DNA from 3 places in the Butyrivibrio sp. WCD2001 genome. Region 1 is predicted to be linked to each of the others. Evidence: predicted binding sites of a transcription regulator. Region 1 holds the regulator's gene; each other region holds the start of a gene.

Region 1 (3,216 bases):
ATGTACCTGCCCCGTATCCGAATTAATACCTGTTGGTATGTCAGCTGCTATAACATGTGGGAATTTCCCATCATAATCTTCTCTTGAATAATTGATTTCCCATACCGCGGCTGAATAATCCCCCGTAAGGTCCCTTGAGCAGCCTATCCCCAGCATGGCATCAATTATTACGTCACATTTTTTTATTTGAGAGCCAAGTTTGGACTGATCAAAATCCACGACATTAAGGCCATAGGACAATGCTATTTTCAGCTGTGAGCTACATGCGGAAGTCCTTTTTGTATTTGAAGCCTTATCACTTAGACTGTGATTAACAAGAACAAGCGTGACAGGTATTTTATCCTGAAAAAGAAGTCTGGCCGCTGCAATTCCATCACCGCCGTTATTCCCACTTCCCGCAAGAATCAGAACCTTACCGCCCTCCGGAAGAGCTTTTTTTACATATTTGCATATAGAAAGCGCCGCCCTTTCCATAAGAACATCCTGCGGCACTCCGAACTCGGAGATTGTAGCCGCATCACATCGCTTCATCTCGGCAGCGCTTACAACATAATTTGAATTTTTATCAATTATCGGTAAATTTTTCATCTTCTACTATTATCCCATCGCGTTCAGTCATTCCGGGTCTGATTACAGGGTGTCGTTTTTCAGGATCGTACTTTAGATCAAAGAGATCAATAACTTCAGGTCCGAAAATGTTGTGCATATAGGAATATACATTAAAGTTTTCGAGCTCTTTTTCCTGCATTCGGATAATATTCTTTTTCAGCTGTACCCTTACTTTTGATATCCACTCATCAACAGCATCGATTTCGAGGGTATTATCATGCATTCTTTTATAAAAGATATTCATCGTCTCGATCATGAGCTGATAATCGATCTGATAAATCTCTCTGGGAAGTCCGAGCATATCGTCCTCGCACTCCTCTATCTTATCATTGCACTCCTTGATAAGGCGTGTATGATCATCAATTTCGGCCTCAATCTTCTTCCGCTTCTTTGGATTCTTTCCCGCATCATCTCTTAGGACAACAATCTCACCGAGAAGCTTTTTCTTAAGCCTCTTTATGTCCTTAATTTTTTCCCTTGTCTTTTCCTGTATGTTCACAAGCTTATTAAGCTCAGCCTCAAGCTCCTTTATCTTGGGAGTTTTGGGACTAAGAAGGAAAAGCTGTTGCCATTTTTCATCCTTGGAAAGAATCGGAATATCCTTTCCGACAAGAGCATCAGAATAGTCATTATTAGCCATATTGGCATCCTCCAAGCGGTTTAAATCACTTGTTATTTCCTGGAGTTGTGATTATTTTCATATCTATCAATGCTATATGAAAGTTTCATAAGCGAATCTGACAGATGAACATTTTCGACCTGAACATTCTCAGGAAGATCAAGATCAACATGTGCGAAATTCCATATAGCCTTTATGCCGCATTTTACAAGTTTATCCGCCATAGGAACAGCCTGATCCTTAGGTATTGCAAGGACCGCAATCTCTATCTTATTTTCTTTTACAAACTGTTCAATCTCTTCGACAGGTCTGATCTCAATATCACGTATTTTCTTACCATGAAGCTTAGGATTTAAATCAAAAGCTCCTTTAAATATAAATCCTCTGTTGAAGAAATTGTTATAACCGGAAAGAGCCTGTCCAAGATGACCTGCCCCAATAATGATAAGTGTATGCTCCCTGTCAAGGCCGAGTATCTTACCTATTTCCTCATATAAGTACTCAACATTATAGCCGTAGCCTTGTTGTCCGAAGCCTCCGAAATTATTAAAATCCTGCCTGATCTGTGAAGCAGTAACCTTCATAATATCGCTGAGTTCCTGAGATGAAACTCTATCTATTCCCTGACTTTTCAGTTCACCTAAGTATCTGAAATAGCGGGGCAATCGGCTGATAACAGCCTGAGATATTTCTTTTCTCGCCATACATCCTCCATGACTGACACCGAAAAAATTATGTTATTTATTACTCTGTAAAATTCGGCTAATTTTAATTATACTATCTGTTAAATTTTCGTCAATCTTATAAATTGACTTTACAATAATTTTATTTGTCATTAATACAAATTTGAAAAAATGTTTCAACGTAGATAATATCTGATGAAATTAGTTTTCAGAAATATGCATTTTTATCTTTTCTTTAATACCCAGTTTATGAATTGTTTCGAATTGGAAATTATAATAACCATATCTTCCTATGTAGTTTTTTAGAAGTTGGAGATAAAAATATGGGAATGTCAATTGATGGATTAGGTGCTTACAATATGTACCAGGCAAGGCCTATGAATTATACAGTATCCAATCAGGCTCCTGTATCGGATGTGTATGACAAGCATAAGGCTGTTGGTGATATCGCCACTGTTGCTCCTGTCGTTTATCCTAATGCTCAGGAAGTAAAAGTCGGTGAAGTTGCCAGTACCGATGGCAAGGATGAAGCTCTGAAAGTAAGCCAGCAATATAATCAGATTGCTTCAAAATTCGGTAACACAACGGTAGGTTACGGACGTGATATGTCAGGTTATTCCTACAGTCAACCCGGTAGTTCCTTTGATGCTTTTGCATAAGGGTTTTAAATGAGAAAAGAAAAAAAAGAAGCTCTTCCAAGTTAGTCCTTGAAAGAGCTTCTTTTTTGATTACTCAGATAAGTTTTCCCATTCATCATAGAGTTCCGAAAGGCGTTCTTCATTTGATGAAAGTTCATCGGATAGCTTTCTAACCTTAGCAAGATCGGTCGCTACATCAGGATCTGAGAGTTCTTCATTTATTTTCTCATTCCTCTCTTCCAACTTAGCTATCTCATCTTCACATTTTTTCAGAGCAGCTTCCTGCTTACGCTTTCTGGCTGCTTCTTCTTTTTGTGCTTTCCAGTCTGCTGCACCTGAACCGGAATCAGCATCGGAAGTACTGCCTTTTGAAGCAAGCTTGCCAAACCCCGAACCTGAAACAGCATCTGCGGAATCCATCTCGATTCCTCTGCCAAAAGAGGAATTATCTCCTTTTTCAGCAATAGCACGAGCTGTCTGTTCCTCACAATGCTCCATATAGTAATCGTAGTTACCAATATAATTAACCAGTGATCCGTGAGTAAGATCAAGTATTCTGGTCGCTGTTTTGTTTATAAAATATCTGTCATGGCTGACATATAAAACAGTTCCTTCATATCCGCAAAGAGCATCCTCAAGAATTTCCTTGCTGGTAATATCCAGGTGG
Region 2 (3,216 bases), on a different contig from region 1:
TCAATCTATCCATAAGTGTAGCATTGTATGCAATACCACCTGTGATGATGATCTGATCAACCTTACCGTCGAGAACAGCTGCTTCGGATCCGATGTTCTTAGCAAGCTGGAAAAGGAATGCATCGATAACGAGCTTTGCCTTCTCATTGCCCTCATCTCTCATCTTAACAACTTCTCTCATGTCGTTGGTGCCGAGCCATGCATTGAAGCCGCCGTTACCAACTGCCATCTTACGAACCTCTGCCTCAGAATATTTACCTGAGAAGCAAAGCTTGATAAGACCGCCTGTAGGAAGACCGCCTGCACGCTCAGGAGACATAGCTCCGTCACCGTCAAGAGCGTTGAATACATCGATGATCTGACCGTTCTTGTGAGCACCAACGGAAACACCACCGCCGAGGTGAACTACTACAAGATTGATATCCTCGTACTTTTTGCCGTTTTCCTTAGCAAATCTTCTGGCAACAGCCTTCTGATTCAGAGCATGGAAAATTGAAACTCTGGGGAGCTGAGGAAGACCTGAAACTCTTGCCTCATCGCAGAGCTCATCTACAACAACGGGATCTACTATATAGGAAGGAACACCGATCTCATCAGCGATCTCTTTTGCAAGAAGTCCGCCGAGATTAGATGCGTGTTCACCCTGAACGCCTGCCTTAAGATCCTTAAGGAGTGCATCGTTAACTTCATAAGTACCGCCCGGGATAGGCTTTACAAGACCGCCGCGGCCTACGATTACGTTAAAAGACTTAACATCAACATTTGACTCTTTAAGGAAATTGAGAATAAGTTCTTTTCTCCAGCCAAGCTGATCTGTGATGTGGTCATACTTTGCAATCTCTTCTGTGGGATGGCGAAGTGTCTCATCCATCTTAAGAGTCTCATCCTCGAAGATACCGAGCTTTGTTGATGTGGAACCGGGATTGATAATTAAACTTTTAATCATGGTTTTCTCTCCTTTATAATACCCCCTCATCCGTCTGCTTCGCAGACACCTCCCCCCAAGGGGAAGGCTAATTAGAGGTTCTTCTCTTCTGCTACTACTGCTGCAAGTGCGATAGAGTTGAGCTTAACCTCAACTGAATCGGAACGTGATGTAAGAATAACGGGAGCCTTGGTTCCTGTTAAGATGTTACCGTTTTTAACTGTTGCAAGACGAACGATTGTCTTGTAAGTAAGGTTACCTGCATGGATGTCAGGGAAAAGAAGAATATCAGCGTCGCCGACAATCTTACGATCCTTAGCACCTGCCTTGTGCTCTGCTGCAGAAGGATCAATTGCAAGGTCCATGGAAAGAGGTCCGTCAACGATGCAGTTCTTGATCTCGCCTGCCTCATTAAGACGTGTGAGCTCAGCTGCCTCAACTGTAACGGGCATCTTGTCGTTTACAACCTCAACTGCTGCAAGAGGAGCAACCTTAGGACAATCAACTCCGCAAGCACGTGCTACGTTAACTGTATACTCGATAATAACCTTTTTATCTTCAAGAGTCGGATAGGGCATGAAAGCAACGTCTGTAAGGAATAAAAGACGATCAATGCCTGGAATCTCAAATACACAAACATGAGAAAGAGGACGACCTGTACGAAGTCCAACCTCTTTATTCAGAACTGACTTAAGGAAGGTCTTGGAATCAAGCTGACCCTTCATGTAAATATCAGCTTTACCGTCATGAACAAGTGAAACTGCAGTTGTAGCTGCCTCTACTGTGTCCTTCACATCAATAATTTCGAACTGGGAAAGATCCATTCCCATACCTGCTGCGATCTTCTCGATCTCATCCTTATCGCCTACAAGGATTGCATCGGCAATGCCGCGCTCCTTAGCAAGCTTAACAGCCTCAAGAACAGGCTCATCCTGTGCGCATGCAACCGCAAGCTTCTTAGTGCTTGCTGTCTTTAACTTTGCAAGAATATCGTCGAAACTCTTACTCATTTGTGTTCCTCCTGATTGTTGAAAAAATAATAATTCTCTGCCATATAATAAAATAATGGCACATCGTTAAAATTTTACCACGATGTGCCACGCATTTCAATCTAACTGGCTTATTTACTCCATTCTTGAGAAGTATTCTTCTATAATATATGTAGGTACTTCGGAATTCATTACATAATTTTTGTCGTCGTCTATCATCTGAAGAAGAACATCGGCAATTTCGGGATCAAACTGGGTTCCCTTTCCATCCTCGATTTCCTGTCTTATCTTCTTCTGCTTCATAACGCAGGAATAATTTCTCTCTGAGCTCATTGCATCATAGGCATCCGCAACACCTATGATTCGCGCCTCCTCAGGAATTGCCATTCCTACGAGACCATCCGGATATCCGCTTCCGTCAAATCTCTCATGATGCCATCTTGCACCCACCGCAAGCCCCGGAATCTCTGTGATGTCCTGGAGGATCTTCGCACCTATCATTGGATGCTTTTTCATAAGGTCGTACTCTTCCTCCTGCAGCCCCTCCGGCTTAGCGGTTATGGAGTCGGGAACACCGATTTTACCTATATCATGAAGCAGTCCCATCTGATATATCTCGTACTGCTCCATGCGGCTTTTCCCCATGCGTCTTGCAATCTCCATCGAGTAAAGCGCAACTCTCTCAGAATGCTCTTTTGTATATCTTCCGTTTTCATCAGCAACCCTTGCAAGTGCATGCATAAGCTGATCCGTGATTCTCTTTTGCTGATGATATTTGATTTCAAAATTATCCATTTAATGACTTCCCTTGATTTTCTAATTCCCATCTAAAACAGTTATTAGATTTTAATACATCACAGGGAATTTTAAAAGCCCTCTTTTCTTCTTTGTGCACGAAGTTCAATCCTCTTCTCGGCACCCTGCCACTCAGCCCGCTCAGTTTCGGTGCGCACATTAAGACCGTAGGGAACTGTCGTCGGTCTTCCGTCCTCATCTACGCAAACCTCGGTGAGATATGCTCTGTTAACCACATGTCTCATACCGGTTCTGAGGTCCTCAACATAGGTATCCACGCGAACCTCCATAGAAGTGCGGCCTACGTGAGTAATTCTTCCTATAAGAACAACGATATCGTTAAGCTTGATCTCCTGTTTGAACTGCATGTTATCGATTGCAGCAGTAGTTACGGGTGTTCCTGCGTGCCGCAGTGCAACGGTTCCCGCCACCTGGTCGATCCAGCTCATAAGCTCTCCGCCAAAGAGTCTGTCGTAGCCGTTGATCTCATTGTACTGAACAACTCTG
Region 3 (3,216 bases), on a different contig from region 1:
ATCTGTATCGATAAGAGCCATCTCAGCTGCTTCATAATAGTACTTATCATGCATATACTGGATAAGATTGAGGATATTTACATAGAGGCTTGCAAGCCAATCCATCATCTTATCGTACTTCTTCATAACCTCATCATAATCAAGGTACTCAGATGTGATAGGTGCATATTCAGGACCTACCTGCATGTGGTTACCCTGCTTGTCAAGGAACTTCTCATCCTTACCGCCGTTGATAGCGTAAAGAAGACACTTAGCAAGGTTAGCTCTTGCTCCGAAGAACTGCATCTCCTTACCTGTCTGAGTAGCTGATACACAGCAGCAAATGCTGTAATCATCACCCCATACAGGACGCATAACATCATCGTTCTCGTACTGGATAGAAGATGTTGTAACTGAAATCTTAGCAGCATACTTCTTGAAGTTCTTGGGAAGTCTGCTTGAATAGAGAACTGTAAGGTTGGGCTCAGGTGAAGGTCCCATGTTCTCAAGTGTGTGAAGGAATCTGTAGTCGTTCTTTGTAACCATGTGACGACCGTCCATTCCCAGTCCGCCAACCTCAAGTGTTGCCCAAACCGGATCTCCTGAGAAGAGCTGGTTGTAGCTGGGGATACGAGCAAACTTAACCATACGGCACTTCATAACAAGATGGTCGATAAGCTCCTGAGCCTCAGACTCAGTAAGTGTACCCTCCTTAAGGTCTCTCTCAATATAAATATCAAGGAATGTAGAAACACGTCCAACTGACATTGCAGCACCGTTCTGTGTCTTGATAGCTGCAAGGTATCCGAAGTATAACCACTGAACTGCTTCTCTTGCATTGTTAGCAGGCTGTGAAATATCGAATCCGTAAACAGCTGCCATCTCCTTCATTCCGCGAAGAGCTCTCATTTGCTCTGCGATCTCTTCTCTCTGACGGATAACATCATCAGTCATAACGCCGCATCCGCAAAGTGAGAAGTCTTCCTTCTTCTGCTCGATAAGGAAGTCGATACCGTAAAGTGCCACTCTTCTGTAGTCACCGACGATACGTCCGCGGCCGTATGTATCCGGAAGTCCTGTAACGATGTGGCTGTGACGAGCTGCCATCATCTCAGGTGTATATGCATCAAAAACTGCCTGATTGTGTGTCTTGTGATACTCAGTAAAAATCTTGTGGAATTTCTCATTTACCTTGAAGCCATAGGTATCAGCAGCCTGCTCAGCCATTTTGATACCGCCGTAAGGCATGAATGCTCTCTTAAGAGGCTTGTCAGTCTGAAGACCTACAACAGTCTCAAGATCCTTCATGGACTCGTCGATATAGCCGGGGCCATATGCTGTAAGACCTGATACAACCTCTGTCTCGCACTCGAGAACTCCACCGTTAGCACGCTCCTCTTTCTGCAATTCCTGAAGTCTGCCCCAGAGCTTATCTGTAGCCTCTGTAGCGTCAGCAAGGAAGCTCTCGTCTCCCTCATACATTGTATAGTTATTCTGGATAAAGTCTCTTAAGTTAACTTCATCAGTCCACTTATTGCCTTTAAATCCTCTCCACTGTTCTCTCATAATATCTGCTCCTCTCTTTCTTGAAAACCGATACCACCCTCGAAATCTATTGCAAGTTGCAAAAGCAACATAATAGGAAAGAATTGCATGCCAAAATCAAAACCACTATATATTGTGTATTATAAACCATAAACCACAATATGTATATTTAAACTTTGACACCCGATTGGTATTTTTACACATACCGTTATATATTTCAACCTAAAACCGCGAAAAAAAGCCAAAGTTGATAACTTTTGTCAACTTTGGCAATTTTTTAACATATATTGTATTTCTATTGTGTATTTTTATCCCCTCATCCGGCGCTTCGCGCCACCTGTCTCCGCTCCGCTCCGGTCCGCGCAAAGCCGACGTCCCCCGGACGTCGTGCGCCCCCAAGGGGAAGGCGTAGATCATTCTCTTAGAATTCTAACCGCGTTCTCGACACGATCGGGGCCTGGCGCTTCCACGCCTTCAAGCTGATAAGGGATTCCCAGTTCTTCCCATTTATACTGTCCAAGAGAATGGTACGGAAGAACATCTACTCTCTTAACATTTGTAAGCGTATCAAGGAATTCTCTGGTTCTTTTCAGATATTCATCATTATCCGTGATTCCGGGAACCAGCACGTGTCTTATCCAGACAGGCTTACCTGTTTCCGAGAGATATCTTAGGCATTCAAGAATATTCTCATTTGATTTTCCCGTGAGTTTTATATGCTCTTCATTATCTATGTGCTTGATATCCACCAGGAGAAGATCGGTATACTCCAAGAGCTCCTTGAACTTCGAGAAGAATGGTTCCTCTTTGGTAAACGGCTGCGCAGCAGTATCAATGCAGGTATTTATTACTCTTGCCTTTGCCTCTTTGAAAAGCTCCAGAAGAAAATCCAGCTGTAAAAGCGGCTCACCTCCACTGACTGTGATTCCGCCCTCATCTCCCCAGTAACCTTTATAGCGCTCAGCTTTATCCAGGATTTCAGTTGCCGTCCTCAGATCATTGGATTCCGGATTCCAGGTGTCCGCATTATGGCAATACTTACATCTAAGATTACAGCCTTTTAAAAATATGATAAAACGAACCCCCGGTCCATCAACTGAACCGAAGGTTTCTATTGAATGAATTCGTCCTTGTGTCATTACTTCTTCCAGTCTTCAACCTGAGCGCTGAGCCACTCTGCAAACTTATCCACTCCCTCACCTGTCTTGGCGCAGATAGGAATAATCTCAGCCTTAGGATTTCTCATGTGAATGTATTCCTTACATTTCTCAAGATCAAAATCAAAGTAAGGAGCAACATCGATCTTGTTAATAAGAACAACGTCGCAGATGCTAAACATAAGAGGATACTTGAGGGGCTTGTCGTGACCTTCCGGAACAGAAAGGATCATCGCATTCTTTGAAGCTCCTGTATCAAACTCTGCAGGACATACAAGATTTCCTACATTCTCTAAGATAGCAAGATCAACATCTCCCTCTACAAGGGCATCAAGGCCCTGTCTTGTCATATCAGCATCAAGATGGCACATACCGCCTGTGTGGAGCTGAATTGCTTTTACTCCGGTCTCTGCAATCTTCTTGGTATCAACATCGGAATCGATATCAGCTTCCATAACACCGATTTTATACTTGTCCTTAAGTGCATTGATTGTTGCCTTGAGAGTTGTGGTCTTTCCCGATCCCGGTGAAGACA

What was found. The regulator Rex, encoded in region 1, represses fermentation and respiration genes when NADH is low (regulators of the CRP and FNR family bind a similar motif). The targets are predictions, from matches to a motif close to ATTGTTAANTANTTAACAAT.
Region 2: a site for Rex is predicted at 1,950-1,969, ahead of ptb (phosphate butyryltransferase). Genes of this name have one in related genera too.
Region 3: a site for Rex is predicted at 1,790-1,809, ahead of pflB (formate C-acetyltransferase). Genes of this name have one in related genera too.

Annotation. Positions count from the first base shown of each region.
Region 1 is NZ_AUJZ01000001.1:465,099-468,314, forward strand. Features, by position in the region: gene G630_RS0102035 (bifunctional ADP-dependent NAD(P)H-hydrate dehydratase/NAD(P)H-hydrate epimerase) at 1-588, opposite strand, end outside; gene G630_RS20320 (hypothetical protein) at 566-1,249, opposite strand; gene G630_RS0102045 (redox-sensing transcriptional repressor Rex) at 1,282-1,932, opposite strand; gene G630_RS0102050 (hypothetical protein) at 2,235-2,570, shown strand; gene G630_RS0102055 (ABC-F family ATP-binding cassette domain-containing protein) at 2,640-3,216, opposite strand, start outside.
Region 2 is NZ_KE384200.1:107,140-110,355, reverse strand. Features, by position in the region: gene buk (butyrate kinase) at 1-946, opposite strand, end outside; gene ptb (phosphate butyryltransferase) at 1,018-1,935, opposite strand; gene G630_RS22830 (HD-GYP domain-containing protein) at 2,050-2,709, opposite strand; gene G630_RS0118410 (acyl-CoA thioesterase) at 2,781-3,216, opposite strand, start outside.
Region 3 is NZ_AUJZ01000010.1:33,963-37,178, reverse strand. Features, by position in the region: gene pflB (formate C-acetyltransferase) at 1-1,545, opposite strand, end outside; gene pflA (pyruvate formate-lyase-activating protein) at 1,938-2,663, opposite strand; gene hypB (hydrogenase nickel incorporation protein HypB) at 2,663-3,216, opposite strand, start outside.